DNA from 3 places in the Lactobacillus sp. RTP31084st1_F9_RTP31084_210423 genome. Region 1 is predicted to be linked to each of the others. Evidence: predicted binding sites of a transcription regulator. Region 1 holds the regulator's gene; each other region holds the start of a gene.
The links. The regulator HrcA, encoded in region 1, represses chaperone genes, less so after heat shock. The targets are predictions, from matches to a motif close to TTAGCACTCNNNNNNNNNGAGTGCTAA.
Positions count from the first base shown of each region.

Region 2: a site for HrcA is predicted at 3,292-3,318, ahead of AB5359_RS08360 (ATP-dependent Clp protease ATP-binding subunit). Genes of this name have one in related genera too.
Region 3: a site for HrcA is predicted at 5,501-5,527, ahead of AB5359_RS00735 (ATP-dependent Clp protease ATP-binding subunit). Genes of this name have one in related genera too.

Region 1 is NZ_JBCOVH010000001.1:725,351-732,837, forward strand. Features, by position in the region: gene dnaJ (molecular chaperone DnaJ) at 75-1,241, opposite strand; gene dnaK (molecular chaperone DnaK) at 1,321-3,192, opposite strand; gene grpE (nucleotide exchange factor GrpE) at 3,210-3,788, opposite strand; gene hrcA (heat-inducible transcriptional repressor HrcA) at 3,800-4,858, opposite strand; gene AB5359_RS03610 (GyrI-like domain-containing protein) at 4,999-5,625, opposite strand; gene abc-f (ribosomal protection-like ABC-F family protein) at 5,649-7,154, opposite strand; gene ribF (riboflavin biosynthesis protein RibF) at 7,415-7,487, opposite strand, start outside.
Region 2 is NZ_JBCOVH010000004.1:537-8,023, forward strand. Features, by position in the region: gene AB5359_RS08355 (APC family permease) at 1-1,010, opposite strand, end outside; gene AB5359_RS08360 (ATP-dependent Clp protease ATP-binding subunit) at 1,143-3,260, opposite strand; gene AB5359_RS08365 (alpha/beta hydrolase) at 3,514-4,428, opposite strand; gene AB5359_RS08370 (PTS transporter subunit EIIC) at 4,418-5,737, opposite strand; gene AB5359_RS08375 (hypothetical protein) at 5,905-6,141, shown strand; gene AB5359_RS08380 (MFS transporter) at 6,259-7,458, shown strand.
Region 3 is NZ_JBCOVH010000001.1:138,467-145,953, reverse strand. Features, by position in the region: gene AB5359_RS00775 (CYTH domain-containing protein) at 1-85, shown strand, start outside; gene AB5359_RS00770 (DsbA family protein) at 156-761, shown strand; gene AB5359_RS00765 (competence protein CoiA) at 771-1,643, opposite strand; gene AB5359_RS00760 (adaptor protein MecA) at 1,703-2,356, opposite strand; gene spxA (transcriptional regulator SpxA) at 2,460-2,861, opposite strand; gene ptsP (phosphoenolpyruvate--protein phosphotransferase) at 3,058-4,797, opposite strand; gene AB5359_RS00745 (phosphocarrier protein HPr) at 4,797-5,063, opposite strand; gene AB5359_RS00740 (hypothetical protein) at 5,183-5,365, opposite strand; gene AB5359_RS00735 (ATP-dependent Clp protease ATP-binding subunit) at 5,572-7,487, shown strand, end outside.

The DNA of each region.
Region 1 (7,487 bases):
ATATTTTCAAAGATAATTTTTACTAAAAATAAAGCGTATATCTCATTCTTCATAGAGATATACGCTTTTAACTTTTATTCTCCGTTTAATTTATCTTTTAAACGTTCAAAAAAGTTCTTTTCTTGAGGTGAAATATTTCCTCCACCAGCTTTAACATAATCAACTAAAGCTTCTTTTTGTTTATCGTTAATTTTCTTTGGAATAACAACCTTAACCGTTACTTCTTGATCTCCATTGCCAGTACCGTTAATCTTAGGAACGCCTTGACCACGTAACTTGAAGTTAGTGTTAGGTTGAGTCCCGGCTGGAATAGTCAAATCAACTGGTCCATGAACAGTGTTTACGCGAATTTTATCACCTAGAGCTGCTTGAGCAAAAGAAATCGGTGCTTCACTATAAATAGTTGTACCATTTCTTCTAAACTCTTTACTTGGTTTAACTCTAAAGACAATGTATAAATCTCCGTAAGGGCCACCATTCTTACCTGCTTCGCCTTGACCACTTAAGCGAATTTGTTGACCATTGTCAATACCAGCTGGGACTTTAACTTCAAGTGTTTGCTTTTTATCAACAGTTCCTTTACCATGGCAAGTTTGACATGGATGTTTAATGATCGTACCACGTCCACCACATTTATCACATGTAGTTTGCTGCTGGATAACTCCAAGTGGCGTTTGACGAGTTACAGTCATGACACCAGTTCCGTGACACTTGTCACAGGTAATTGGGTGAGTTCCCTTTTCAGCACCTGAACCATCACAAGTTGGGCAAACTTCACTTCTTGTGTAAGTAATATCTGTCTTCTTGCCTTTGATCGCATCCATGAAGTCAATTGTCATTGTATAATCCAAGTCTTGACCCTTTTGAGGAGCAGTTGGATCTACTCGACTTCGTCCACCACCAAAAGCTGAACCAAAGATATCACCAAAAATATCACCAAAATCACCAAAGCCTTGAGATGAATAACCACCTTGGCCACCAAAGCCACCATAACCTTGACCGCCAAAACCAGCTTGACCGTTTACACCGGCTTGACCAAATTGATCATATTGAGCCCTTTTTTGCTTATCATGCAGAACCTCGTATGCTTCATTTACTTCTTTGTATTTTTCTTCAGCGCCAGGTTCATGGTTTAAGTCTGGGTGATATTTTTTTGCCAGCCTGCGGTAAGCCTTGTTAATGTCGCTTTCACTAGCATTCTTATCAACACCCAGCACATCATAATAATCACGTTGTGCCATCTGAAAACTCCTTCATTCATAAAAGAAAAGAACTACAATCACGCAGTTCTTTTCTTGTTTGATTTAATTATAAATCTTTTTACTTGTCAGGGTCTACCTTGTGAAAGTCTCCATCAACAGTTGAACCACCTTGACCGTTGCTTGAGACATTATCATTATTTGGTTGACCACCTTGCGCTCCTTGAGGTCCAGCTTGACCAGCAGCACCTTGAGCACCACCGTTTTGTTGGTAAAGTTTAACAGCTAAATCTTGAGCAGCCTTTGATAAAGCTTCCTTCTTTTCTTTCATTTCATCCAAGTTGTTATCTTTTTGAGCTTTCTTCAAAGCATCCAAAGCATCTTGAACATTCTTGGTTTCAGTTTCAGGAACTTTACCCTTAGTTTCTTTCAAAGTCTTTTCAGTAGTAAAGATTAATTGATCTACTTCATTACGTAAATCAACTTCTTCCTTACTCTTCTTATCTTCTTCAGCATGCTCTTCAGCATCTTTTTGCATCTTCTTAATTTCTTCGTCTGATAGACCAGAAGAACTCTTAATGGTAATCTTTTGTTCCTTACCAGTACCCATATCCTTAGCAGAAACATTTACAATACCATTCTTGTCGATATCGAAAGTAACTTGAATTTGTGGAACACCACGTGGTGCTGGTGGAATATCAGTTAATTCAAAACGTCCTAAAGTCTTATCATCTGCTGCCATTGGACGTTCACCTTGAAGAACGTGAACATCAACAGCTGGTTGATTATCTGCTGCAGTTGAGAAGATTTGGCTCTTTGAAGTTGGGATAGTAGTGTTTCTATCAATTAACTTAGTGAAGACACCACCCATAGTTTCAATACCAAGTGATAATGGAGTGACATCAAGTAAAACGATATCCTTAACATCACCAGAAATAACACCACCTTGAATTGCTGCACCTAAAGCAACAGCTTCATCAGGGTTAATTGAGTGATCAGGTTCTTTTCCAGCCCATTCCTTAACAGCTTTTTGAACTGCAGGAATACGAGTTGAACCACCATTCAAAATAACTTTGTCAATATCACTTACGCTCAAGCCAGCATCACTTAATGCATTGTCAAAAGCAATCTTAGTCTTTTGAACTAAGTCATCAGTTAATTCATCAAACTTAGCACGAGTTAAATCAGCTTCAAGGTGAAGAGGACCAGCTTCTCCAGCAGAAATGAATGGAAGTGAAATGTGAGTTGATGAAACGCCAGATAAGTCTTTCTTAGCCTTTTCAGCAGCATCCTTTAAACGTTGTAATGCCATCTTATCATTAGATAAGTCAACACCATTTTCTTCCTTAAAGTTTTGGATTAACCAATCCATAATTCTCTTATCGAAGTCATCACCACCAAGGTGAGTATCACCATTAGTTGATAATACTTGGAAGACACCATCACCTAGTTGCAAGATGGAAACATCAAAAGTCCCACCACCAAGGTCATATACTAAAACTTTTTCATCATTTTCATCTTTATCAAGACCATATGCTAAAGCAGAAGCTGTTGGTTCGTTGATAATTCTTTGAACATTTAAACCAGCAATCTTTCCGGCATCTTTAGTAGCTTGACGTTGTGCGTCATTGAAATAAGCAGGAACAGTGATAACTGCATCAGTTACCTTTTCACCTAAGTAATCTTCAGAAAACTTTTTAATGTATTGCAAAATAAAGGCTGAAATTTCTTGTGGAGTATATTCCTTGTCGCCAACCTTAACCTTGTAACCTTCTTCACCCATATGGCTCTTAATTGAAACAATAGTGTTAGGGTTAGTAATAGCTTGACGCTTAGCAACTTCCCCAACTTGAATTTCACCATTCTTAAAGGCAACTACAGAAGGAGTCGTACGGTTACCTTCTGGGTTAGTAATAATCTTAGGTTCTTTTCCTTCAAGTACGGCAACAGCTGAGTTAGTCGTACCTAAGTCAATACCAATAACTTTTGACATATATGTAACTTCCTTTCTTATTGAGCCACTACAACCATTGCTGGTCTTAATGTTCTATCTTTATATTGATATCCTTTTTGTAAAACTTTAACTACGTGATCCTTTTGATCATCATTTTCTGCTGCAACAGTTTGAACAGCTTGATGTAGTGCAGGGTCAAAAGTTTCACCTTCGGCTTTGATTTCAGTGATTCCTTGATCTTTCATTGATTTAACTAATGAGTCAAGTGTCATCTGAACACCCTTTTGGAGTTGCTTAGCTGCCTCATCATCTGCTTTAACAGCTAACGCGCGTTCTAAGTTATCCATTGCTGGCAAAACTTCTTTAGCGAGGCTTTGAGATTCATATTTAATCAATTGCGCACGCTCTTTTGCATAACGTGCTTGCATATTCTGAATCTCAGCTTCACTACGTAGATATTTATCTTCAAGATCCTTATTCTTAGCTCTCAATTCAGCGATTTCTTTTTCATAATCTTTTGCTGGATTTTCCTTAACTTCCTCTTTCGGAGTTGCTTTTGGATCTTTCTTTGGTGCCTTATCTGGGGTCACCTCGTCTTTTAAATCTTTTTCATGCGGAAACTCTTCTTTACTCACAGCTAACCTCCTTACTTAAATCTACCATAATAATCTAACAATTTCTTTGCTAGTTCATTCCTAAAATACTCGAGTAATCCGATCATCTGCGAGTATGGCATGTTAGTTGGTCCAAGTAATGCTATTGTTCCTTTACCATATTTACCAACGCTATATTGTGCAGTCAACAAACTATAATCTTCAAGTAGATCTGATTGTAATTCAGAACCTAACTTAACTTGAACTTTCGACTTTGAATCATTCTTAATTTCATCTTTAGGATTAAAACCAATCAAGCTTGAAATAGCATCATTTTGATCAATTAATTTGTAGAGAGATTTAACTTTAGCTAAATCGTCACTTTCATAATTACTCAAAAGATTAATCTGACCATCCACATACATTTGCTCACTAGCAGCATCCTTAATAACATCTTGAAGCAAATCCAAAATTTCAGGTGCTGATCCACCAGCAACTAGATGGTCTGCAATTCTCTTAAGTAACACTTCATTAACTGAACTAAGTGGCTTTCCAACTAATTGATCATTAATTAGTCGAACTGCTTTTTCAATCTCTTCCCCATTTGTATGATGAGGTAACGTGTAGATTTGATTCTTTACATTACCGTCATCCGTAACTAATATTGCCATCACTTGATGGCTTGAAAGGGGAACGATCCTAAAACCAGTTACTTTAACCGAGCGAGTTTCAGGACCCGCTGCAAAAGCAGTGTAGTTAGTTAAATCAGACAGAATTTTTGCAGCTTCTTGTACGATTTCATTAACTTGTTGAAAGGGTTGGTCTAATTGATAAATAATTCGATTATAGACGGATGCTGGTATTTTTACGGGATTAATCAAATGATCTAAGTAATATCGATAACCAGCAGTTGAAGGAATTCTACCACTTGAAGAATGAGTCTTCTCAAGTAGTCCCTTTTCCTCTAGTGCCGCCATTTCATTTCGAACTGTAGCACTTGAAACCTTGACAGGCAGTTGATTCATCACGGTCTTAGAACCTACTGGCTCATGAGACTGAGTAAAGTCCATAATAATAGTCTTTAAAATAAGTTCTTGCCGTTCAGTCAACATTTTCTCGCCCCCATCATTAGCACTCTTCTTCCTCTTGTGCTAACAATTAATATGATACCATAACTTAGCAATTGTGCAAGCAGAGTGCTAATTAAATTTGTTTTTTATAAAAAAAGGTAAGCAACAAGTGCTTACCTTAATCATTTAATTGGTAGTCTAATTACAGTTTTACGCCTTTCAGTCTTAGTTCTCCTTGGATCACTTAAATATATTTCATGATGATAGCGTGGATTTTGAATATCTATCTGATAATTTTCTTTTTTTACAAATCGATGTATCTCTTCAATTGTCGCTGGCTCATCATCATAACTACCAATGTGCATTACCTGAGCGCAAAGTCCTTCATCATAAGTAAAGAATTTAACTTGAGAAAAATCTTGCTTTTTCTTCTCAGTAGCTGTCTTAACTGCCCAATTAAATTCTTTTTCTGTAACAAAATCAGGCAGTCGAATCATCGATATCCAGGCGAAGTTCTCCTTGTGAGCATAATCAATTTTTTGCTTATCTTTTGACCACCATAGTCCTTCAAGTGGTGGCACTACATAATCAAAATATCCTGGAATTTTATGCTCACTTTTTTTGCTCATCTTGATAGTATAGGCAAGCCCATAAAGTAATTCTAACGCCTTGTGATAAGTCCCATCTTCCTGATTAGGATCTCCACTTCCTGAAACTGCGATGTAATTCATTTTAGGAACCTTAATAATTTCAGGTTGCTTTTTTGGATGATACAAATTTTTATATTCTTTTTTATAATCAAATGCCATTTTTATTCTTTCTATACAATCTGCTAGTCATCTACCTTTAATTTTATCCGTTTACTTGCTACTTGACTAATAAAATACTCATCATGCTCAACTAAAAGCATCGCTGGTTTAACCTTCTTTAAAACATCAATTAATTGATCTTGGTTAAACACATCTAGGTAATTTGCTGGCTCATCCCACAGATAAAGGTCAGCCTCTTCAACTAATGACTTAGCAATGGCCACTCTTTTTTGCTGCCCCATACTCATTTCTTCAATTCTCGTCTCAAAACTTGTTCTAGGAAAACCCATTTTTCTAAGCATATTAAGCATTTTCTCATAAGACAAATGTTCCTTTTGAACAAATTCTGCCAAAGTGCCTGAATATTCTACAAAATTTTGTGGTAAATAGGAAATTTTTAAACCATTAGTTAAACTTAAAATTCCTTGATAAGTTACATCTATATTTTTATTTAAAACACTTTTCAAAAAAGTAGATTTTCCCGATCCATTTTTTCCCTCAAGGGAAACAATTCCTCGTTTTTTAACAATTAAATTTAGGTCTTTAAATAACTTTTTATCTTGAACTTTCAAATCTAAATGCCGAGTTTCTAATAAAGTCGAGTGATAGTTTGGTTGAAAATTCATCTCTAATTCTGGCACAGATTCAACATTCCTTATTAAACCTTTTCTATCTTGGATATCTTTATTCATCCTTCTTTCAATATTTTTTGATCTTTTCATTATCTTAGCAGCCTTATGACCAAAAAATCCCTTATTAATATCTGCATGAATTTCATTCTTATGTGCACTAGCTTTTTTATTATTTTCTGATTGAAGTGAATATCCTTTAATACGCTGTCTACTTGCATTTAAAGTTTTAATTTGACCACGGAGTTTTTCATTTTTCTCCCGGTTAAACTTATCACGCTTCTCTTTAGTATCTTCATAGCTTGCATAATTTCCCTGATATAAATGAATCTCTGTATTTTCAATTGCAAGAACATGATTAGTTACCTGATTTAAAAAATCTCGATCATGACTCACAACAATATAACCTTGCGAATGTTTTTGCAAATATCTAACCACTTGTTTTCGCGACTCTTCGTCTAAATGATTCGTTGGTTCGTCAATTAATGGAAAAGCATCCTTATTAATAAAAGATAGAGCTAATAATATCTTAGTTTGCTCCCCTCCACTTAAAGTATTAAAAGGTTGCCAAATAAGATTAGCGTCTACTTGCATTAAATTCAATTCACGTTCAAGTTCCCACCGGTCAAATTGAACTTGTTCTTCTAAAGCAGAGAGAGTTAATTGTTCTTCATTTTCTACATAAAGAGGAAAGTAATTAAATTCAAGGTTAGCTTTGATGGCTCCTGTTCCTTGCAATTTTCCACGTAACAGATTCAAGAATGTTGTCTTTCCTCTACCATTTCTGCCTACAAGTCCTAATTTCCAACTACTATCCAAATCTAAATTTAAATTATTAAAAATATTTTCACTACTGTCGGAATATTTAAAAGAAAGGTTTGAAATCTTAATATTGCTCATATAATCACCTCACGAAAAAAGCCTACACTTTTGACAAGTGCAGACTTTCTCCTTATTAAGCAAAAAAGAAGATATTCCATCTACGTTCAATCTTGTCAAAAGTGCACAGTTGTCCCCTATAAAAGAAAAAATAATTATTAAAATTCAACTATGCTATTTTGCAAGATTAAAAACGCAATGGCGTAACCTTCTTTCAATATTAGATTTCAATTGATAAAGACATTTTATCACATTAATTATAAAAAGATAGATCCAAATAATTATTTTTCTAAATCATAGAAATATTGCTTTATATTTCGTTTATCTTGGTCTAGTTGACGTGATAATTCTTCA
Region 2 (7,487 bases), on a different contig from region 1:
CTTCCTAAAGCATAGAGTAATCTTGATCCACCTAGTAGCATTGTAATCATTGCCGTAAAAATTCCTACCAACGCCCCAACTGTGATTAACTTATTCCAAGCAGTTAATCCGACAACTTTTAGTGCATATGCCGCTGGATCGTCAACATTTAATCGCTTATAGTTGACCATCCCAGTCAAAACTAAAGAAAAACTAACATAAAGTAATACTGCAATAATTACTGTTCCCATAATTCCTTTAACTACATTTTTAGCAGGATCTTTAGTTTCAGCACTATTAGCTGCTAAAGCGTCAAAGCCAATGAAAGCAAAGAATACTGTCGCTGCTGCTGTAGAAATTCCACCCATTCCTAATGGCGGAGTTTGAAATTTTTTAGGATAAAAAGGAACATAATTTTCTGCCTTAATATAGAAAAGTCCAATCACAATAAACAAAATGATAATAGCAACCTTAATAATTACTGCTATGTTTTCTACCCGTTTCGATAAATTAGCGCCTTGATATAAAATTAGAGCTACAATCAAGACAATCAAGACTGCAGAAAGATTAATTACTCCGCCCTCCATTGGTCCCGCTTCAAGAGCCTTAGGCAAATGAATACCAATTGGCGCCAAAATATTATTATTAAAATAAGAAGCAAAACCTGTTGCTTCGGCAGAAACAGCCAAGAAATATTCTAATAGTAGTCCCCATCCGATTATCCAACCCACAATTTCTCCGTAAATCACTGAGCCAAAAGAATAAGCAGATCCAGCCACTGGCATAGCAGAGGAGAACTCAGCGTATGCCATTCCAACCATACCAGAAACAATTGCCGCTAGCAAAAACGAAATCGCAACAGCAGGTCCAGCATGTTGAGCGGCTTCATGACCAGGTAAAATAAAAATGCCTGTTCCAATAACTGCCCCAATTCCCAGTGCAACTAAATCACGTGCATTTAAATGTCTAGTTAAGCGAGAATCCGCTTTTAAAAAAGTATTTACTGGAACTTTCTTAAAGAAACTTTTCATTCCAATTCTCCTTAATTTATTTTTAATTATTATACCTGATTTTGTCGGGAATTCTACCCTATAATTAAAATTAATTAAAAAAAAGAGACGGTGAATTAATCCACCGTCTCTTTTCAAGCAAAATAGTATTAACTATTTATTTTCTTTTTTATCAGCTTTTTCAGCTTCTTTAACGTCTTTCTTTTCTTGTTCGCGTGTTTCTTTATCAAACAATACGTCTTCAAGTACTTCACCATTTAAGTATAAGTGCTTATCGTCGATGGTGAACTTAACTTCCTTAGTATCAGGCTTAGAAACAATTAACTTAGCAGCTGGGGTTTCAAGATCTTGTTCAACAACTCTTCTCAATGGACGAGCACCGAATTCTTTATCATATCCCTTCTTAGCCAAGTACTTCTTAGCATCAGCAGTAACATGAAGTTTGATGTTTCTCTTAGCAAGTGATTTCTCCATCTTAGCTAGGTAAAGATCTAAGATCTTAAGCATATCTTCGCTAGTCAATGAATTGAATGGCACAATTGCATCAAGACGGTTCAAGAATTCTGGTCTGAAGTAAACTTCAAGTGCCTTACGTAAAGCATCTTGATCGTCACCCTTAAGTAACTTATCAGAGTATCCAGCGTTTGAAGTCATGATGATGATAGTATCCTTGAAGGAAATTGTTCTACCTTGTGCGTCAGTCAAGCGACCATCATCCATAATTTGAAGTAAGGCATTGAAGACTTGTGGGTTTGCCTTTTCAATTTCGTCAAGCAAGATCAAAGAATATGGTTGGTGACGAATCTTTTCAGTCAATTGTCCGCCTTCACCATAACCAACATAACCTGGTGCTGAACCAATTAACTTGTTAACAGCCATTTGGTCTTGGTATTCTGACATATCCAAACGTACTAAGGCATCAGCCTTACCGAACAACTTAATTGCTAACTGCTTAGCCAATTCAGTCTTACCAACACCAGTAGGACCAGTAAGTAAGAATGAACCAGTTGGACGGTTAGAATCCTTAAATACTTGCTTACGAGCAATTGCATCAGTGATGATATCAATGGCCTTATCTTGGTCAATGACAACCTTCTTCAAGTCAGCAGCTAAGTTAGCGTTCTTTTGAGCTTCATTTGCATTAATTTCACTCATTGGAATACCAGTCTTAGTTTGAATCAAAGAGTACATATCTTCTGGTGTAACTTTAAGTTCACTAGCTTTACCCGCAGTCTTGAGATCTTTCTTGAGGTCTTCAATTTCTTTCTTAAGCTTAGCAGCTTCATCATATTTTTCATTTTTAGCTGCTTCTGCCTTTTTACCTTCTAAGGCATGAATCTTATTCTTGATTGAAGTTTCATCCTTTTGATCCATCCCTAAGGACTTCTTAGCACCAGCTTCATCCATTAAATCAATGGCCTTATCTGGTAAATGACGATCATTGATGTAACGATTTGAAAGTTCAGCAGCAAGCTTTAATGCTTCTGGATCGTATTTTACATTGTGATACTTCTCATATCTTGGAGCTAAGCCTTTCAAAATTTGAACAGCATCTTCAATCGTTGGCTCTGGTACTTGAACTGGTTGGAATCTTCTAGCTAAAGCTGGATCCTTTTCGATTTGTTGGTACTCACTAGTAGTAGTTGCACCAATCAGACGAATTTCACCACTTGCTAATGCTGGTTTCAAAATATTAGCAGCATCCCCAGAATTGTTTTCTGAGTCAGTAGAACCTGCCCCAACAATATTATGTAATTCATCGATAAAGAGAATAACATTCTTGTCACCCTTAGCTTTATCAATAATCTTCTTTAATTTTTCTTCAAAACTACCACGAAGAGAAGTACCTGCAACTAACTCATTAATGTTCAACTCAATAATGTGGGCGTTCTTAAGTTTTTCAGGAACGTCTCCATCAACGATTCTTTGAGCTAAGCCTTCAACTACTGAAGTTTTACCAACACCAGCAGGTCCAGTTAAAACAGGATTGTTCTTCTTACGTCTACTTAAAATTTCAATAACTTGGTCAATAACAGCTGTACGTCCAATGACAGGATCATATTTACCCTTTTTAGCTTGTTCAGTTAAATCAACACCAATTGGCTTTTCCTTTTGTTGTTGGCCATTTTGTGCTCCTTGTTGAGGTGCTTGACCAGCACTATATCTCATTGGTTGTTGACCATTGGTCATTCTTCCATCATTGAAAAAGTCTCTGTTTAATTCATTAAACAAATCATCAAAATTGTAGTTTCCATTGTCAAAGTATGCCATGCTTTACACACTCCTCATATTCTCAAAAATTTTAGCACTTGTAACTAATGAGTGCTAACTACTCACGTTTTTTATTATAACAGGTTATCCACAGAAAGCCAAATATTATATCATGTTTTTTCCACAGATTATTTTAATTTGTGAACAAAATAAGCACAATACGCTATTCAAAGTGCATTGTGCTTAAATAATTTGTGAATTAATATGTCAGATTTGTTTCTAAATTATTTGTTTTTATTATTTTTCCAATCTTTTAATTATTTAACTTTTGGTCTTGCTTTTTTTGACTTCCTCTTGGTCTTTGACCATTTCCTTGCGTGTTATCTCCAATAGTGCTTTCAAGCAAGTATTGTTCAATTAGCTGAACTACTTGCTTATTCTGCGGTAATGATGAGTGCTGAGCATCAGCTCCAGTAACAGTCATCGTAGTATAATGTTTTACTTGATTTTGGAAAATATATTTTCCTGCAGCTACACTACTTTCTGGAACCAACCCATCAGATTCATAATTCTGTCCGCCTGATACAGAATATACATCTAAGTTCTGTGGTATTTTCTTTCGATTCTTAATAAAATCATTTAACATTTCAGTCTTATGATCAATATTACTTTCATTAAAGTTATACGGAGTACCTAAGGTCATTAATTTCTTGATCCGAATTTCATCACTATAATCGTCATAATAATTTTCTAGCCAATAAGTCCAAATCAATCCCCCATTAGAATGTCCAAAGGCCTTAAAATTATTAAATTTGTACTGCTGACTAAGTTGCGCAAATGCTTCATCAAACCAACCAGCTTGTTTTTTGATATTAGCATAGCCATCATGATTGTTTTCAAAACCTACAACAATAAAAGGCTCATTATCATTACGGTTGATTTTTCCACTATATTTCAGCGTTCCATCCTTTTTTACTTGAATTTTCAATAAACTATGCTTTTTAAAAGTATCTTTATTCAGTAAATTAACTAATTCATTAAATCGTTCAGTCGTAGCACTAGAGCCCGGAATCATAATGACTGGTGACATTTGTGATTTTTTTCTTTCAGCTAAATCATGATTGGCACTTTTGATCCAGAAAAAAGTAGGAATGGACAAAACTATTAAAAAAATAAATGTTCCTAGTAAAAGTAGGCGGTTTTTTGACACCCTTTTTTTATTTAACATGTTTATACCCCGCCTCCTTATCATTTAACAAATCAATTTCATCCTGGACATCCTTAGACATTTTAATGATCGGTAAATATAACAAAATATCCAAAGCAAAGAGTAACATCGAAAATACTAAAGCTTGCCACGTTCCATTTGTAGCAATAAATGCTACTAAGGGGCCTGGTGTGCCAGATAAGACATTATAAGCCGAAGCTGGAACCAAATGGACTGCAATCATGCTAGCAGCTAAAAGCATATTCATAACTGGCAAAATTACATATGGAAATAAAAATAGTGGATTAAGCATAATAGGTATACCTAGAAAAGCACCCTGATTAGAACCGAATAATGTCGGTATAAAGCTCCAGCGTGCCACTCTAACAATGCTGCTTTTTTTAATAAAAATTAAAATACCAATTAATAAAACTAAAGTTAAACCGCTACCGCCAAATTTTCCATAAGATTGATATAAAGAATTACCAATATAAGGATTAGGTACATTCCAGCTTGAACCATGAGTTAAAGCATAGTTCAGATTGGCAACATTAGTCGCACTATCGCTACCTGCCGTCAAAGATGCTAAAGGTTGACCAATTCCTAGCCAATTAAGTAGAAGTGCCAAGAGCAATAAAGGAATAAATACTCCTAAGTTTAAATTATTCTGACCTTGATTTTGGAAAAATTGATAAAAATTAGTTGCTACTACACGCACATGCACCAAACTAGTTAAAATTCCAACTATTAAGCCAATTACCCAAGTTGCAAGCATTGGACGGAAAGAATCAAAGGCTCTTTGCTTAATTTGCTGTGCGCTCTCTGTATGCCGATGGTGATACTCAACTCCTAAAAGTCTAAAAATAAGCCCAGTACCAAAACCTATTAAAAGGGCAAATAAAAAGCTATTAATATTTAAAAAACGCCAATTAAAAGAAAGCTGAAAATCTCTCGTGTCCCTAAAACGATACGCACACAAAAGCAAGGCTAACATTCCTGAAACTCCAGCCATTTGAGCATCTTTTTGATAAAGACGAGCAGTATACTGAGCTGAAAAATAGGCGGTAAACAAACCAAAAGTGCCAAATATTACACTGGTAACGCCTTGACAGGAATACCATGCCGCATTAAACAAATGGTCAGGCAACCATTTATCAAAATAGAAAATATTTGATATCAAACTTGTAGGTGAAAAAACACTCTGCCATAAAAATTGGAAAATACTTCCGACAACGGCCAAAGGCATTAGCATCATCAAAGTTCGATCTGCTACTCTAAAAAACGCTAGTCTCCGAAGTCGAACGATAGTTTTAAAAATTATTTTCTCCATATTTCTCTAATCCTTAGTTCTTTAAGTCTAACCTTTAGTTTAAATTAAATATAAAAAGAAACCTATCATTTTTCATTAAAATATCGCAAAAAATACAAAATTCGGGAATCATTGATTCGATAGAGAACATGATATAATGATAAAGAAGATAACAAGGGAGAAAAATTATGGCTAAACGAAGTTTTTCTATTAATGATGAAACTGACCGTCTACTCAATTACTACTTAAATCGTTCCGAAAAGGATTGGGACTCAGTAATTAATGAAGCAATTAAATATTATATCTGCGATCATTTAACACAAAAGCAAGTTCATGAAGCAATAAAGCATACAGGAAAAGATGCTTTTCCAGCAGATGAAGTTCTTCGTAATTTTAATAGCAGCTGGATGAACGGCGATGCTTAATATGGATTGCATAAAAGACTATCTTAGGTCAAAATGAAAGTAGCATTATTAAAAAGAAGCTGACAAACGTCAGCTTCTTTTTATACGATAAATCTTAATTTAAAAGGAGGAACACCCATGTTAAAAAAGCATGCGCTAGACCCTATTAAGTTAATTTGGCTATTTGCTGGTTCTTTAATCATCAATACTGGCGTTAGTTTTATTTGGCCACTAACTACAATTTATATTCACAATTATCTTCATGAGTCTCTTACTATAGCTGGTATTGTATTATTTATTAACTCAGCTTTTACAATGGTAGGAAATGCACTAGGTGGCTTTTTATTTGATAAGTGGCATCCATATCAAACGCTTTTAACTGGTGTAAGCATTTCTACACTATCCACTTTTTTATTAGTCCTCTTTCATGGCTGGCCAGCATATCCAATCTTGTTAATTACTCTAGGCTTAGGGAATGGGATCGTAGTTACTGGTCTAAATTCTATCGCTACTCTAATTAGGAGTCGAAATGCTTCTTATGTTTTTAATGTTTTATATTTTACACAAAACCTAGGACTAGTATTTGGCTCGTTAATGGTTGGATTTATTTTACCCTTTGGTATTACTTATATTTTTCTACTTGCCTTTATTATGTTTGCATTCTTAAGTATCGTGGTTTTTCTTGAATATCGCGGTTTAAATCAGGCTCATGCTGCAAAAGGTAAAAAAGTAGCTGAATCAGAATATCAAGAAAAAATTCCCTATGGTGCAAAAAAAGCTATTTTCTCTATCTTAATTTGTGTTCTAGCAGCGTGGATTGCATATGAGCAATGGAACTCGAACATTTCTTCCTACATGTTAGGCTTACATATGAGTGTGCGTTTATACAGTTTGCTTTGGACTTTAAATGCTGTTTTAATCGTACTCATTCAACCTCTTTTAACTTACTTCGACGATTGGCTAACTCAGCACTTACACGGTCGTTTATATATTGGCTTTAGTCTATTTGGACTAGCTTTCTTGTTGCTAATCGGAGCAAATCACTATTTCAGCTTTGTCTTAGCTATGGCTGTCCTTACTTGCGGAGAAATTTTAGCCTTTCCTGCTGTCTCCACTTTTGTTAATGATCGGGCAAGTAATAAAGATAAGGGAAAATATCAAGGTATTGTCCAATCAGTTACTTCAGCTGGCCGTGCTTTGGGACCACTAATTGGTGCCTTAGTAATTGATAATTTTTCTTACTTAGTTTTATTTATCTTTTGTACCATTCTAGTTTTAATTTCCGTCCTTCTATTTGCAATGATTAATGCCTATAACAAGAAAAAGATCGCTAAATAGCGATCTTTTATTTTATCTAATTTCATAAG
Region 3 (7,487 bases), 590 kb from region 1:
ATTAGAAAAGCAGTTTGATTTCAAAGCTAACAAGGAAAATACTAACCAAAGTAAAGTAAAACGTGCTTGGGAACACAAAAAATAAAACAAATTTTTTTCCATTTCGTTCATTTTCTGATACAGTATTCATGAACTTGGACGGAGGAAATAGCAAAATGTTTGAAATATTTTTCTTTGTTAATCCGATTGGAATTAACTGTTATCAAAATGAACAGGAAATAATTGCTGCAGTCAGTGGTTATAAACAAAATATTTCTTACCACTTTATTCCCATGACTACCATGAACACAATTCGTAACGATATCAGAGCGAGACATCTTTCATCAAGTAATGTCGAAATTTTTAACACTTTTAGTCAAAGTGCTTACAATGCAACCAAAGATTATCACATCCTAAAATTAATAGTAGGTAATAAAAAAGCTAGACAATATATCATTAAATTGCAACATGCTATTAATGATATGGGCAAAATTTATTCATCAGAGCTTATTAATGAAATTTTGAGCTCACTAGATGTTTCGATTAAGAGCTTCAAAAAGAATCGAGAATCGAATTACATCAAGCTTTCAATGGATAAAGACTTAAAACTTGCCGATGACTTGAATGTTGTAACTACTCCAACTACGATTATTTTTAATTATGATAATGACCGTGGAGACTCAGGAATGATGATTGAAGGTTGTGCAAATCGAGAAGAAATTGAGTCAGCAATCACTGGGGATAGACAAACTAGTAGTGATAATAGTTTACGCTTATTATAATTTATTGAGCTAACTGGCTTTTAAGTCAGCTAGCTTTTTTTGTAGAAAAATTATTATTGGACTTTTTTCCTTCGGCTCTCGTAATTTTAAGAAGAGCTCATCTGGAATATCTGCCACAGAATAATGTAACTGATATAATAACGAAGCAATTTTCAGTCCCAGTTTACTTTTTTGATTAATTTGCTTTTGTAGATATATTTTTTGATCTTGAATATAGCTTATTTTATTTTTTCTAGTAGATGGAATGAAAGTAAACAAGCTTGCCACGCCTCTTTCATCTAATGAAAAAGTTTTAATTTCATAACTTAGTTCAGAACTAAGTGCTGCCATTAAAATATTATATTTTAATGTAATCACACAACTAAATGGATTAATTTCTAAATAATACCATTGCCATTGTGTACTGTATCTTAAAAAGATTTTTTGAGAACGATTAATTTTATTTTTCAAATAATGCCTTTTCCCGACAATCCAAATATCTTTAATCTGCAATTTTTTATATAAGGCATGGCGATGTGCAAATTCTGCCCCACTCAAGGGTGCGCATTGCACTTCAAAAGATAATCTATTTTCTACTAATACATCTGCTCTCAATTGTTGATCTAAAAGTGGAACTTCAATATCTGCTCGAAGTCCATTTGCTTTTAACGCAGTGCACAATAACTGTTTTGCCTGTAAATGCTCTTCCTTTTCCCCTGTTCCCTTTACCTGATAAAAATGTTTAAAAAATGGCTTTTTTTCTTCCGATAAAATCAGAATCATTCGATGCCGACAAGATGGACAAAGATAAGATTCTTGATTCAACTTTTTTAATCCCTTACTAACTTGTTCTGCTTCATTAATTGCTAAGACTAATTTTTGATTTAAAATAGCAGCATACATTTTATCGCCCATTATTATATACGCAAAAAGGAGATGATTTTTTTCATCTCCTTTATTTTTTAATCAAAATATTGTCTTAGATTTCCTAACGCGTCTTGCCTAATCAAACACTTTGCATTTTTCTTTATTTTTTGGAATTGCTTTTCTGTCATTCCATTTCCATATTCATTAGCAATTACCCACGTATCTTCAGGCTTTAATTCAACATAATTGTCATCTAAGTAGGCTAAATCTAAATAATATTCATGATGGTAAGTATATAAACTAGATGCTAAGCCATCAACTTTTAATGCATCCGCTAAGGCGGCAACTAAATCAATACTATCAATCTTAAAGACTCGGCGATTATCACTAATTAATTTATCTTGATTATTAATTTTTGTTTTACGATCATCATTATCCGATCCGGCGCCTAATCCCTTTAACAGATCACGTAATTGATCGTTAGGGTTATCACCGACATCTTCATCACTATCAGGTACTTTAGAAATTAGTAACTCTAATCCAGAACTACTTGGCATAACTTGAAAAGTAACCGGATCGCCTTTAGCAAAAGTATGATCTGTATCGACTTCACTTAAAATTTGATAGAAGAAATGTTGAATTTGACTTTTATTTCCTAATAAATCGAGCATTGTTATTCCGCGCTCTTTAAGTTCATCTGCATCCATTGTTACACGAATGGTGTTCTCACTTATTCTGTGTACTTCCACTTGTTATCACCTCGAAGTCTCTTGTCTTTAATACATTGTAACCTATTTTCTTGCTCATACAAAAACGCTAGCTTAAAAAGGCTAACGTTTTTACAATTTTTAATTAAAGATCAGCTGTCATTGCTTGGATTTCTTCAAGCTCTAAACGACGAACCTTTCGAGGAAGAAATCTTCTAATTTCATCTTCGTTATATCCTACTTGTAAACGTCTGTCATCCATAATGATTGGACGTCTTAATAAACTTGGATTTTTTTCAACAAGATCAATTAATTGATCAATTGATAAGTCATCTAAATTGATTTTTAAATTTTGGAATGTACGAGAACGAGTAGAAATTATTTCTTCCGTTCCATTTTCAGTCATACGTAAAATTTGCATGATTTCTTCTTTGTTCAATGGATTAGCAAAAATGTTTCTTTCCTTAAAAGGAATATCGTGTTCTTTTAACCATGCTTTTGCCTTACGACATGACGTACAACTTGGTGATGTATATAAATTTAACACTTAACTCCACACTCCTTTGCGTGTAGAAAAATAACTACCGTTTCACTTACAATTATTATTGTATCACAAATACTTGTTTTTTGTAAGTTGTAATTAGATTTCTTCTTATTAGCTTACAAATATTACTTTATCAGTAAATAATGAAGTTTGTGTGAAGTTTTGAAAGAAAAAAGAGTACTTACGTACTCTTTTTCTATTAATCATTAATGTTAAGCTTCTTCATAGTTTCTTCAACTAACTTCTTGTTTTCATCGGCAGTTTCTGAAACAAAACAAGCTTTATTAGCTAATTCTTTAATATCTTCAGTATTGATCTTCTTCATCAAACTTCTGATACGTAAGATTGAAGTTGCACTCATCGAATATTCATCAAGTCCCATTGATAAAAGAATTGGGAACATGATATCATCACCAGCAGCTTCACCACACATACCACACCAAATACCGTTTTCATGAGCACCATCAATAGTGTGCTTAATCAAACGTAAAACAGATGGGTTATATGGTTGATAAAGATAAGAAACATTATCGTTACCACGATCGGCAGCCATAGTATATTGGATTAAATCGTTAGTTCCAATTGAGAAGAAATCAACTTCTTTAGCAAATTGGTTAGCTAACACTGCAGCAGCTGGAACTTCGATCATCATACCAACTTGTAGGTCGTCACCGACCTTAACGCCTTCTTTAACAAGTTTATCTTTTTCTTCAGCTAAGATTTGCTTAGCTTCACGTAATTCTGCCAAAGTACCAATCATTGGGAACATAATTCCTAATGGACCATATGCAGAAGCACGAAGTAAAGCTCTTAATTGAGTTCTAAAGATATCCTTGTATTGCATTGAAAGACGAATAGCACGAACACCTAGGAATGGGTTCATTTCTTCTGGAAGATCCCAATAATCTAAGTGCTTGTCACCACCGATATCACAAGTTCTAATGATAGTTTGCTTACCATCCATATCTTCGATAACTTCCTTATAAGCATCGAATTGAGCTTCTTCAGATGGGAAGTCTTTTGAATTCATGTATAAGAATTCAGTTCTGTACAAACCAATTGCTTCAGCACCGTTTTCTTTTACACCCTTCATATCATTAGGAGTACCAATGTTAGCGGCAATAATAAACTTCTTATTATCTGCAGTTACAGATGGTTCATTCTTTAACTTCTTCCATTCTTCCTTTTGCTTAGCAAAGGCTTCACCTTTCTTGGTGTACTCTTCAACTTGAGCATCAGTTGGGTTAACAATAGCATCACCATCTAAACCGTCAGCAATAAGCATATCACCATCTTTAACGTCTTTAGTAATGCTTTCAGTACCTACAACAGCTGGAATTTCTAATGAACGAGCCATGATTGCTGAGTGAGCAGTTCTACCACCAATATCAGTTACAAATCCCTTAACATACTTTTTGTTAAGTTGAGCTGTATCACTTGGTGTTAAATCATAAGCCACAACAACAACTTCATGGTCAATAGCTGCAGGATCTGGTAATTTCTTACCAAGAAGGTGTGCCATAATACGTTTTGAAACATCACGTACGTCAGCTGCACGTTCTTGCATATATGCATTATCAGTCATGCCTTCAAAGATGGTAATAAACTTTTGAGCAGTTTCATCTAATGCAGCTTCAGCATTAACTTTTTGATCTTTGATTTCTGTTTCAATGGCACCAGTAAATTCTGGGTCACTTAAGAAGAGAAGGTGAGCATCAAAAACTTGTGCTTCTTCTGCTCCTAAACTTTCCTTAGCCTTATCACGAACTTTTTCCAGTTCTTTAGTTGATTCTTCAACAACTTTTTTAAAACGAGCTACTTCAGCATCAACATCGCTAACTGAGGTTTTAGAAAACGAAAGGTCAGGTTCTACCAAAAGGTAGGCTGGTGCAACTGCAATACCATCACTGGCAGCAATTCCCTTTAAAGTTTTCGACATTATTCAGCTAAACCTTCCTTTTTCATAGTGTCAGCAATAGCTTCGATTGCTTCTTTAGCATCGTCACCATCAGCAGTAATAGTTACATCTGCACCTTGGCCAACACCTAAAGACATAACACCCATAATTGACTTCAAGTTTACTGATTTACCGTTGTATTCCAAGTTAATATCTGAATTAAACTTAGATGCTGCTTGTACCAACAAAGTAGCTGGACGAGCATGAATACCAGTTTCAGCAACAATATGAAATTCGCGTTTTTCCATTTTAAATTATCTCCTTTAAAATCAAAAATAATCGGGAGTTTTATACCCACTCGTTTATTAGGTTATCATGTTTTTTAAATGAAAACAACACAAATGTAAATGTTTACATTATAAGTTGCTTAATTTTCATTATCAGATAAGGTATAGATTATATCCCCACCACGTTGAGCAATTCCAGTTATACTTTGCCTTTTACCATAGCTTCTAAGTGCCAATTGAAATTGAAAGGCATCTTTAGGACTAACTCTATATTCTTTTAGTTCGCCACTCACGATTTGATCTAGTATTTTTTTATAATCCATATCTTATAAATTTCACTCCTTAAATTTTGTTAGTCTAGTAAAAAATTAATTCTTCACCTATTGTAGCAATTATTCAGCAAAAATCTAATCTAACTACTTGCAATTAGTAAGTATCCGTACTATGATATTACCAAGTTAGCACTTGAGTATCAAGAGTGCTAAAATAACAATATAGCCTGTATATTATAAGAAAGGCGGAAATATTAATGCTATGCGATAACTGTCATGAACGTCCTGCCTCAATTCATCTTTATACAAATGTTAATGGGCAAGATCGTGAAATATCATTATGCCAACAATGTTATCAAGAATTAAAAAATCAACAAGGGCAAATTAATAATATGAATAATAACAATGCTTTTTTTGGCGATTTTGATGATTTATTAAACGCCTTAAACAATAGTAATAACGAACAAAATAACTCTCAAGAACGGGATCCACGAATGCAAATGGGTGGTGGACGTCGCGGTGGTAATAACGGTGGTCAAAAATCATTATTAGACCAATATGGAACTGACTTAACTGATCTAGCAAAGAAAGGAAAAATTGATCCAGTTATTGGACGTGATAAAGAAATCGCTAGAGTTATTGAGATCTTAAACAGACGTACCAAAAACAATCCAGTTCTTATTGGAGAAGCCGGCGTTGGTAAAACAGCCGTTGTTGAAGGACTAGCACAACAAATTGTCGACGGATCCGTTCCTGCTAAGCTACAAGATAAGCGTATTATTTCACTAAATATGGTTTCGATGGTTCAAGGTACCGGCATTCGTGGTCAATTTGAACAAAGAATGCAGCAACTAATTAAAGAACTTGAACAAAATGACAATATCATTTTATTTATCGATGAAATTCATGAATTAGTCGGTGCGGGTAACGCTGAAGGTGGTATGGACGCTGGCAATATTATCAAACCAGCCTTAGCTCGTGGAGATTTCCAACTAATTGGTGCAACTACCATCAAAGAATATCGAAACATTGAGAAAGATTCTGCTTTAGCACGTAGGTTTCAACCAGTTGAAGTTAAAGAACCAACTACTGAAGAAACAGTTAAAATTTTACAAGGTATTCGTAAACGCTACGAAGATTATCACCATGTTCATTATACTGATGAAGCAATTCAAGCTGCCGTTGCCCTTTCATCTCGTTACATTCAAGATCGTTTCTTACCTGATAAAGCCATTGACCTTCTAGACGAAGCTGGTTCAAGAATGAACCTTACCATTCCTTATGTCGATAGCGAAAAAATCAAAGAAAGATTAGATGCAGCTGAAAACTTAAAGCAAGAAGCCTTGAAGAATGAAGACTATGAAAAAGCAGCATACTATCGCGATCAAATTGAAAAATATGAAAAATTAAAAGATCAAAAAGTAGATCCAGATCACACACCTCAGATTACCGAAAAGATCATGAATAAGATTGTTGAAGAAAAAACTAATATTCCTGTTGGCGACCTACAAAAACAGGAAGAAACTCAATTAAAGAACTTATCAACCGATCTTAAAGATAATGTAATTGGTCAAAATAAAGCTGTTGAAACTGTTGCTCGCGCAATTCGTCGTAACCGTGTTGGTTTTAACAAGTCCGGTCGTCCAATTGGCTCATTCCTTTTTGTAGGACCAACTGGCGTTGGTAAAACAGAGTTAGCTAAGCAATTAGCTAAACAAATCTTTGGTACTGAAGATGCGATAATTCGTTTTGACATGAGTGAATATATGGAACAATATTCAGTATCTAAGTTAATTGGCTCTGCTCCAGGTTACGTAGGATACGAAGAAGCAGGTCAATTGACTGAGAGAGTACGTCACAATCCTTACAGCTTAATTCTATTTGACGAAATTGAAAAGGCTCATCCGGATGTACTTCACCTCTTCTTACAAATTCTTGACGATGGTCGCTTAACTGATTCACAAGGTCGTACTGTTTCATTTAAAGACACAATTATTATTATGACTTCTAATGCTGGTCAAGGAATTAAAGAAGCAAACGTTGGTTTTGCTGCTGAAAACAGTCATCAAGAACAATTTAAGAATACCCTTGGTCAATACTTCAAACCTGAATTTTTAAATAGACTAGATGATATTGTTGAATTTAATTCACTTGATAAGAAAGACTTAATTAA